4 regions of the Rahnella sp. BIGb0603 genome follow, and region 1 is predicted to be linked to each of the others. Evidence: predicted binding sites of a transcription regulator. Region 1 holds the regulator's gene; each other region holds the start of a gene.
What was found. Region 1 encodes PhoB, which activates phosphate uptake and scavenging genes when phosphate is short. Its sites were predicted from a motif close to CTGTCATAAAACTGNCNNAT; they were not measured.
Positions count from the first base shown of each region.

Region 2: the regulator PhoB is predicted to act here: its motif matches at 657-676, upstream of nudF (ADP-ribose diphosphatase).
Region 3: the regulator PhoB is predicted to act here: its motif matches at 1,343-1,362, upstream of M2403_RS11185 (heavy metal response regulator transcription factor).
Region 4: the regulator PhoB is predicted to act here: its motif matches at 905-924, upstream of phnC (phosphonate ABC transporter ATP-binding protein).

Region 1 is NZ_JANUEX010000001.1:1,029,501-1,031,704, reverse strand. Features, by position in the region: gene sbcD (exonuclease subunit SbcD) at 1-754, opposite strand, end outside; gene phoB (phosphate response regulator transcription factor PhoB) at 982-1,671, shown strand; gene phoR (phosphate regulon sensor histidine kinase PhoR) at 1,695-2,204, shown strand, end outside.
Region 2 is NZ_JANUEX010000011.1:138,133-140,336, reverse strand. Features, by position in the region: gene tolC (outer membrane channel protein TolC) at 1-488, opposite strand, end outside; gene nudF (ADP-ribose diphosphatase) at 720-1,355, shown strand; gene M2403_RS23010 (DUF1249 family protein) at 1,352-1,777, shown strand; gene cpdA (3',5'-cyclic-AMP phosphodiesterase) at 1,805-2,204, shown strand, end outside.
Region 3 is NZ_JANUEX010000003.1:611,053-613,256, reverse strand. Features, by position in the region: gene M2403_RS11190 (heavy metal sensor histidine kinase) at 1-588, opposite strand, end outside; gene M2403_RS11185 (heavy metal response regulator transcription factor) at 581-1,255, opposite strand; gene M2403_RS11180 (hypothetical protein) at 1,468-2,091, shown strand; gene M2403_RS11175 (cytochrome b/b6 domain-containing protein) at 2,118-2,204, shown strand, end outside.
Region 4 is NZ_JANUEX010000001.1:662,690-664,893, reverse strand. Features, by position in the region: gene dld (D-lactate dehydrogenase) at 1-758, opposite strand, end outside; gene phnC (phosphonate ABC transporter ATP-binding protein) at 965-1,798, shown strand; gene phnD (phosphonate ABC transporter substrate-binding protein) at 1,913-2,204, shown strand, end outside.

The DNA.
Region 1 (2,204 bases):
AACTCAGGGCAATCGGCGAGCCGCTGTAACGGATATGTTCGGTTTTTGCGACGCACTGGGCGCGGTGAATATGCCCGAGCGCCACGTAATCTACCGGCGGAAATGCCTGGGCCGGGAAGGCGTCGAGCGTGCCTATATAGATGTCGCGCACGGAGTCAGACGTGCTGACGCCGACGGTGGTCAGATGGCCGGTAGCGATAATGGGCAACGGCATACCAAGTTTCTGACGCTTCGCCAGTGCGGCCTGATATAGCGCGTCATAATGCGCCGCAATGGCTTCCTGCAACGCGAGCTGTTTGTCGCTGCCGGACTGTCCGGCCTGGCTGGCGAGTAAATCGCGCGGACGCAAAAACGGAATGGCACACAACACCGCGCCGGGCTGGCCTTCACGCGTGTTCAGCACTAAAACCTGTTCCTCCAGATTTTCGCCTACGGTGGCGATCACCCGTGTATTCAGGCACGAAAGCAGTTCGCGGGATTCATTGAGGGTGGCGACGGAATCGTGATTCCCGGCCAGCACCACCAGCTGACAGCCGGTTTGTTGTAATTCCACCACGAAGCGGTTGTACAACTCGCGGGCGTAACTGGGCGGCGAACCGGTATCAAAGATGTCCCCGGCGACAATGACGGCGTCCACCTGATGCTGCTGCACCTGACCGGTCAGCCAGCGCAAAAATGCCTGATGTTCAGCGGCGCGGCTTTTGGTAAAAAAGTACTGGCCGAGGTGCCAGTCGGAGGTGTGGATCAGGCGCATGAGACTCCCGTGTGAACCCTGTATGACGACAATGGTGCAAAGTATAAACGTCGGCGGGGGAACCTGTCCCCGATAAATCAGACCAATTTCAGCAGGATGGCGGGAATTTATCTGTCATATTTGCCTTAAATGAACCATCATTTTCATTCATAAATCTGTCACAAAACTGACGCATAATGGCGCCCGCAATCAAATAAAAGATCGCTAACCTATTGGCAGGACCTACGATGGCTAGACGTATATTGGTGGTTGAAGACGAAGCTCCAATCCGTGAAATGGTGTGTTTTGTACTGGAACAGAATGGATATCAGGCAGTAGAAGCTGAAGATTTTGATTCAGCGATTGGCCAGTTAGTGGAACCTTACCCAGAACTGATCCTGCTCGACTGGATGCTACCCGGCGGTTCCGGTATTCAGTTTATTAAGCACCTTAAACGTGAAGCACTGACCCGCGAAATTCCGGTGATGATGCTGACCGCTCGCGGTGAAGAAGAAGATCGGGTGCGCGGCCTGGAAGTCGGTGCCGATGATTACATCACTAAACCGTTTTCACCAAAAGAACTGGTTGCCCGTATTAAAGCGGTGATGCGCCGGATTTCGCCAATGGCGGTCGAAGAAGTGATCGACATGCAGGGGCTCAGTCTGGATCCGTCGTCTCACCGGGTGATGGCCAACGAGCAGGCGCTCGATATGGGGCCGACCGAATTTAAGTTGTTACACTTCTTTATGACCCATTCCGAACGCGTTTACAGCAGAGAACAGTTGCTCAATAACGTGTGGGGCACTAACGTTTATGTGGAAGATCGCACGGTAGACGTGCATATTCGTCGTTTGCGTAAAGCGCTGGAAACCAGTGGACATGACAGAATGATCCAGACTGTTCGTGGTACCGGATATCGTTTCTCAACGCGTTATTGAGTCCCCCACAGCGGAGAACCTGTGTGTTAGAACGTTTGTCATGGAAACGTCTGGCCGGCGAATTTTTTCTCTTTTGTCTGCCAGCCCTGATCCTCGGAATTTTCGTCGGCCATTTCGGCTGGCTCCTCTTTGCGTCGCTGGTCGCGGCGCTGGGCTGGAATTATTACAATCAGCTTAAACTCTCTCACTGGCTGTGGCTTGACCGCAGCATCACCCCGCCGAACGGGCGCTGGAGCTGGGAACCGCTGTTTTACGGGCTGAACCAGATGCAGATGCGTAACCGGCGACGTCGTCGTGAATTAGGTCAGTTGATCAAACGTTTCCGCAGCGGTGCCGAATCGCTGCCGGATGCGGTGGTTCTGGCGACGGAAGAAGGCAATATCTTCTGGTGTAACGGACTGGCGCAGGATCTGCTCGGTTTCCGCTGGCCGGAAGATAACGGCCAGCATATTTTTAACCTGCTGCGTTATCCGGAATTCCGCACCTGGATCCAGACCCGTGACTTCAGCCGTGCCCTGAATCTGCAACTCAAT
Region 2 (2,204 bases), on a different contig from region 1:
GTGGTTTGATCCAGCTGACGATAAATAGCCTGTTTCTGCGCTTCGGTATAAGAGAGTGAATCGATCGCACTCAAAACGTTGAAATAAGCCGTAGCAGAATTGAGGATCAAGGATTGTTGATCAGTCTGATATGACACATCCTGAATACCGGCAGTTTTTTCCTGCAAGGTCAGTGCGCGCCATTTTGACATATCAAAAAGGGTCTGCGTTAATTGCAGGCTGGCGCTGCCAACATCACTATTAACGCCATTCGCATCGCGGTAGCCATTGGTATAACCATAATCCGCACCCAAACCGAGTTGCGGTAATAAAGGACTGCGGCTTTCGTTGATTTTTTCGAATGCAGCATCCCTGTCAGCAGCGGATTTGCGCAGGTCCGGGTTACTCGTCCTGGCTTGCTGATAGACCTGCATCAGGTTTTCGGCCTGGCTTATCGTACTGAAGCCGCCCAGGCTGAGTCCGATGAGAAGGGGGAGCAGTTTCTTCATTTGCATTCCTTGTTGTGCAGCAATGTTGTTATGTATGGTGGCGCAGTCAAATAAACCAATAGACGCGGATTCTAGCAGAGTCAGGCTAGCGGGGAGGTTGGCTTAACGTGCCTTCCCCGCTGGATGTGCCTAAATCTATCACAAACAACCTTGATTATTATTAACGCATTTTCATCAAACTGACCTCAAAGGACGATAAATTGCCTTTATGAGGGAAGAGGAAAACAATCCATGTGTGCATTCAAAAGTTCACCGGTTAGTTTCGGTAAAGATGATGTAGAAATTATTGCACGTGAGACGCGATATAAAGGTTTTTTTTCTATTATTGCATATCGGTTTCGTCACCGGCTGTTTAATGGGGAAATGAGCGGCGAAGTTGTGCGTGAAGTTTTCGAAAGGGGCCATGCAGCGGTGCTGCTGCCTTATGATCCGCAGCGCGATGAAGTCGTGCTGATTGAACAGATCCGCATCCCATGTATTGATTCCAGTGATACCCCATGGCTTCTGGAGATGGTCGCCGGTATCATTGAAGAGGGCGAGACAGTTGAAGACGTCGCCCGCCGTGAAGCACTCGAAGAAGCGAACATTGTGGTAAAACGCTGTAAACCGGCTCTGAATTACCTGGCCAGCCCGGGCGGAACCAGCGAGCGTCTTTCTATTATGGTCGGCGAAGTTGATGCGACAACGGCAGAAGGAATTCACGGTCTGGAAGCAGAGAATGAAGACATCCGGGTGCATGTGGTCAGCCGCGAACAGGCTTACCGCTGGGTGGAAGAGGGAGCGATAGATAATGCGGCGTCAGTGATTGCCCTGCAATGGCTGCAGCTACACCATGAATCCCTGAGAAAAGAGTGGGCCAACGAATGATTAAGCGCTATACCCCTGATTTCCCTGAAATGATGAGATTGTGCGAAACCAATTTCGCACAATTGCGCCGTTTGATGCCGCGCACCGATGAGCCCGGTGAAACAGTGACATATCAGGTGAGTAGCGCCACATATTGCCTGACGATCCTCGAATCGACGCGCTATACGTCGCTGGTGGAAATCAAACAGACCGCACCGGCCGTCAGTTACTGGAGCCTGCCTTCACTGACGGTTCGCCTGTATCACGACGCCATGGTGGCCGAAGTGTGTGCGAGTCAGCAGATCTTTCGCTTCAAAGCACGCTATGATTACCCTAATAAAAAGTTGCATCAGCGTGATGAAAAGCATCAAATTAACCAGTTCCTGGCGGACTGGCTGCGTTATTGCCTTGCGCACGGAGCGATGGCAATTCCGGTGTGTTAGACAGACTTCAACAACAAAGGAAACGATTTGGAAAGCCTGTTTAAACTGCCTTTGGTGAATGGGGCCAAAGTCAGAATTCTACAGATTACAGATACCCATCTTTTTGCCGGTGAAGATGAGACATTGCTGGGCGTGAATACGTTTAACAGCTATCGCGCGGTGCTGGACGCTATAAAAGCACAGCAGCGCGAAGTCGATATCATCGCGGCAACCGGCGATCTGGCTCAGGATCAGTCGGTGGAAGCCTACCATCAGTTTGCCCGTGGTATCAGCGAACTGGCGGCACCCTGTGTCTGGTTGCCCGGTAACCATGATTTCCAGCCTGCAATGGTGAATGCCTTGCAGGATGCCGGGATCAGCCCCTCCAAACATGTCCTCCTCGGTGACGACTGGCAGATAATCCTGCTCGATACGCAGGTTTTCGGCG
Region 3 (2,204 bases), on a different contig from region 1:
GAGTGCGGCAATCAGCAAATAGGCGAACAGCACGGCGCCAATGATTTCCCAGCGAAATGTCTCAAGCAGACGCGATTCTTCCGTCATGAAATGCGCGCCGGTAATTTCTACCGTTCTGCCATCCTCAATCTGCACACTTGCACGGGCAAAGCGCACCGGCGTTCCGTCCGGCGACATGAGGTGATGCACGGTTTGCAGGGTGAGCGGCTGGCCGTCGGGCACGGGCGCAACCGGCGGTAAGATCAGCTGCGAGGGATTAACGTTAATCAGTGGCGGCTCGCCTTCGAGACGAAAAGTCAGAATATCGCGCTCGTTGCCGAGCATATTTTCAAACAAACCGGGATTACGGCTCAGCTGTGATAACGGAAATTCATTCGCCAGCAGATGGCGGAAATACTGCACGCGCCCGCTGACCTGATAATCCGCACGGCGCACCAGCTCTTTATCCATCGAATAATAGAGATAAAAACCGACAGCGCTGACCACCAGCGAGGCAATCAGCGCAAACAGTAATGTCGCCCGCAAGGTCAGCGACATCGCTCGTTTTGAGGCGGACGGACGGGCAGTTTCTTTCATCACGTTAGTCATTGCGCACTTCACAAACGTAGCCAATGCCACGCACGGTATGGATCAGTTTCACCTCAAAGGCGCGATCCACCTTGGCGCGCAGGCGCTTAATCGCCACATCCACAACGTTGGTATCACTGTCAAAATTCATGTCCCAGACCTGCGAGGCGATCATGGTGCGCGACAGCACTTCGCCTTCCCGGCGCATCAGCAGCTCCAGCAACATAAACTCTTTATTGGTCAGCGCGATGGTCTGATCCTGACGGGTGACGCGGCGGCGCAGCACATCGAGATTCAGATCGGCGACTGAAAACGTGTCCGGCTCGCGTGCCGTCGGGCGGCGCAGTAAGGTGCGGATCCGCAGCACCAGCTCGGTAAATGAAAACGGTTTAATCAGATAATCATCCGCGCCGAGTTCCAGCCCGTGAATGCGATCCTGCACTTCGTCACGCGCCGTCAGAAACAGCACCGGCACGTCACTTTTTTTACGCAGCACTTCCATCACCTGCCAGCCATCAAGGCCGGGCAGCATGACGTCGAGGATCACGGTGTCATAACCCTCTTCCAGGGCCAGAAACAGACCGTCTGCTCCGTTGCGCGCCAGATCCACGCTGTAACCCGCCTCCGTCAGCCCTTTTTTCAGGTAGTCGCCTGTGCTGACATCATCTTCTATCACCAGTATCCGCATTCAGGCCCTCGGCGCCGCAAGATCATTCCCCCAAAGAATGATTCAGAGGAAGTTTATCAGTTTCATCAGACACCTTTGATGACAATTTTGTCATCAACTTGTCATCAACCAATCCCGGTTTATCGTCCACTCTTAATGAAGTTATTCATCACTGGCCGGTTCAGTGATTCATCTAACAGAATGAAATAACGCTAGAAAATGGAGAGTTGATCATGAACACACCTACACGCCTTGCCGGTTTATTACTGGGTTCCCTGCTGATGTGCAGCGGAATGACATCCGCCTTTGCGGCCGATAACGTGATTAAACCGACGCGCGGAACCATTGATTCAGTTAATGACTCATCGGTGCAAATCACCACACGTCAGGGTGAAAAGCTCGATGTGAAGCTGACTGACCAGACCAAGATCAACGCCGTCACCAAAGGCCAGATCAGTGATATCAAACCCGACAGTTTCATCGGTACCGCCGCAGTTCCGCAGGCTAACGGCACGCTGAAAGCGCTGGAAGTCCACGTCTTCGCGCCAAGCCTGCGCGGCAGCGGTGAAGGCTTCAACCCGTTTGAATCTGCTGACGGGAAAATCAATACCATGACCAACGGTACCGTCGGCAAACTGGTCAACAGCAATGGCCGCACGCTGACCGTGAAGTATCACGATGCTGAGAAAACAGTTGTTGTTCCTGACGACGTTCCTGTGGTTCTGCTGGCACCGGGCGACCGCAGCCTGCTGAAACCGGGCACTAAAATCGTGCTGTTCGCCATGAAAGATGACAAAGGTGCGCTGGTTGCCCGTGGCATCGCCGCCGGTAAAGACGGCATCGCGCCACCGATGTAATCAGGCTGTTTAACAGGAGATTTACCGTGAAACCTCAGCCCTCTTCAGTTCGAAAACGCAGGATCCATTCCTGGCCGGTGCGTATCAGCCACTGGATTAATCTTCTGGCAATG
Region 4 (2,204 bases), 370 kb from region 1:
TTCCCGGCACAGCCCGAGGCTTCAAACAAACGGCGCTCATCGGCGTTAAAGCGTGATGGCGTATCGGCATCCACTTCGCGGACACGCGCCGCGTAATCATGGTCCGAAGCCAGCCGCTGATCGTGCAGAATATCAGCTTCGAGATAATCGCCTTTTTCCAGCCGTGTCAGAATCTCTTCCGGCGTCTCACCCAGATTGATCCCCAGATGGTTTATCAGCCGGAGTTCTCCCTGCGCATCAATCTGCGCATACAACGCCATTTCCGTATAAGCCGGACCACGTTTCACCAGTGAACCGCCGGAGTTGTTGCATATCCCGCCGACGACGGAGGCACCAATGCAGGATGAACCGATGACCGAATGCGGTTCGCGGTTATACGGCTTGAGAATTTTTTCGAGTTTATACAACGTGCTGCCGGGGAAACCGATCACCTGATGGCCGCCGTCGAGCAGCTGGATCTGATCGAGTTTCAGGGTGCTGAAAATGACGATGTCGCGGTCATAATCGTCGCCGCTCGGCGTCGAACCTTCGGTCAGCCCCGTATTGGCGGCCTGCATGATGACAATTTTGTCGGCCGCGATGCAGGCTTTAAGCAGTTGCCATTGTTGAAGCAATGTCTGCGGGAATACCACCGCCAGCGCCTTGCCGCCGCCGGAGCGAAACCCCTTGCGGTAGCGCTCGGTATTGCTGTCGCCGGTCAGGACATGGCGGCTTCCGGCGATTTCTTTCAACGTGGTGATGAGTGACTGATTATCCATTTCATCTTCCTTTTTTTGACGTAGGCTCTGCAATCATAGACTTAAATGCCACATAACAGGCTACAGATCATTCAGGATAATTACCGAGGGATTTCTCTTAAGTTGCTACATTTTTGTCATATGCTGTCCACTAAATCGTCATTGATGTGTCACAAAACTCGCGCTTAATGAACGCCAGATAACGAAAGCAACCGAGAGACAGCATCATGGCGCAAGCTCAACTTAAGCTGGCACAGGCTGAATATCCTCAGGCCGGGCAGCAACATCTGAACAAAGTGCTGGACGTGAAAGGCCTGGTGAAATCCTATAAATCAGGTCAGCGTGTTCTTAATGACATCAATTTCGATCTTCACGCCGGTGAATTTGTTGCGGTCATTGGCCGTTCCGGTGCGGGGAAATCGACTCTGCTGCACGTGCTTAACGGCACGATCCCGTTAACCGACGGCAGTGTGGTGTGTCATTACGAAAACGGTGAGCAGCAGGAACTGGCGGGTCTGACCGGCAAAGCGCTGCGTCGCTGGCGTTCGGGCTGCGGCATGATTTTTCAGGATTTCTGCCTGGTTCCGCGTCTGGACGTGTTAACCAACGTGTTGCTGGGGCGCCTGAGCCACACCTCCACGTTTAAATCCTTCTTTAATCAGTTCGATGACGAAGACCGCGCCCGCGCGATTTCCCTGCTGGAATGGTTGCACATGTTGCCGCATGCGCTGCAACGTGCTGAAAATCTCTCAGGGGGTCAGATGCAGCGAGTCGCTATTTGTCGCGCCCTGATGCAAAACCCGAAAATTTTACTGGCCGATGAACCGGTTGCCTCGCTGGATCCTAAAAATACCCTGCGCATCATGAATGCCCTGAAAAAGGTCAGCGAAGAGAACATCGCGGTGATGGTTAACCTGCATTCCGTAGAACTGGTAAAAGATTACTGCACCCGCGTGATCGGCATTGCGAAAGGGCAGATTATCTTTGATGGTCATCCGGATCAGTTAACCGACGGGATCTTGCAGCAGTTATATGGCGAAGAACACGACGTTAATTCCTGATGCTCACGCGTTGTAACGAATGTTTTAATAAATAAATTCCGTATTTTATTTCGGAAATAAATTTTAGCCGTACTTATTTTCACTTTCTCTCAATCTACACAAGGTCATCATTAAATGAAGAAGTTATTACGTCTGGCGGTCTTTGTTGCAGGTTCCCTTACCGCAATGCACAGCATGGCAGAAGATGCGCCTAAAGAATTGAATTTAGGTATTCTGGGTGGTCAGAACGCCACTCAGCAAATCGGCGATAATCAGTGTGTAAAAGATTTCTTCGATAAAGAATTAAATGTGGATACCAAACTGCGTAATTCATCCGATTACTCGGGTGTTATTCAGGGATTATTAGGCAAGAAAGTCGACATGGTATTAAGCATGTCGCCTTCTTCTTTCGCGTCTGTGTATATTA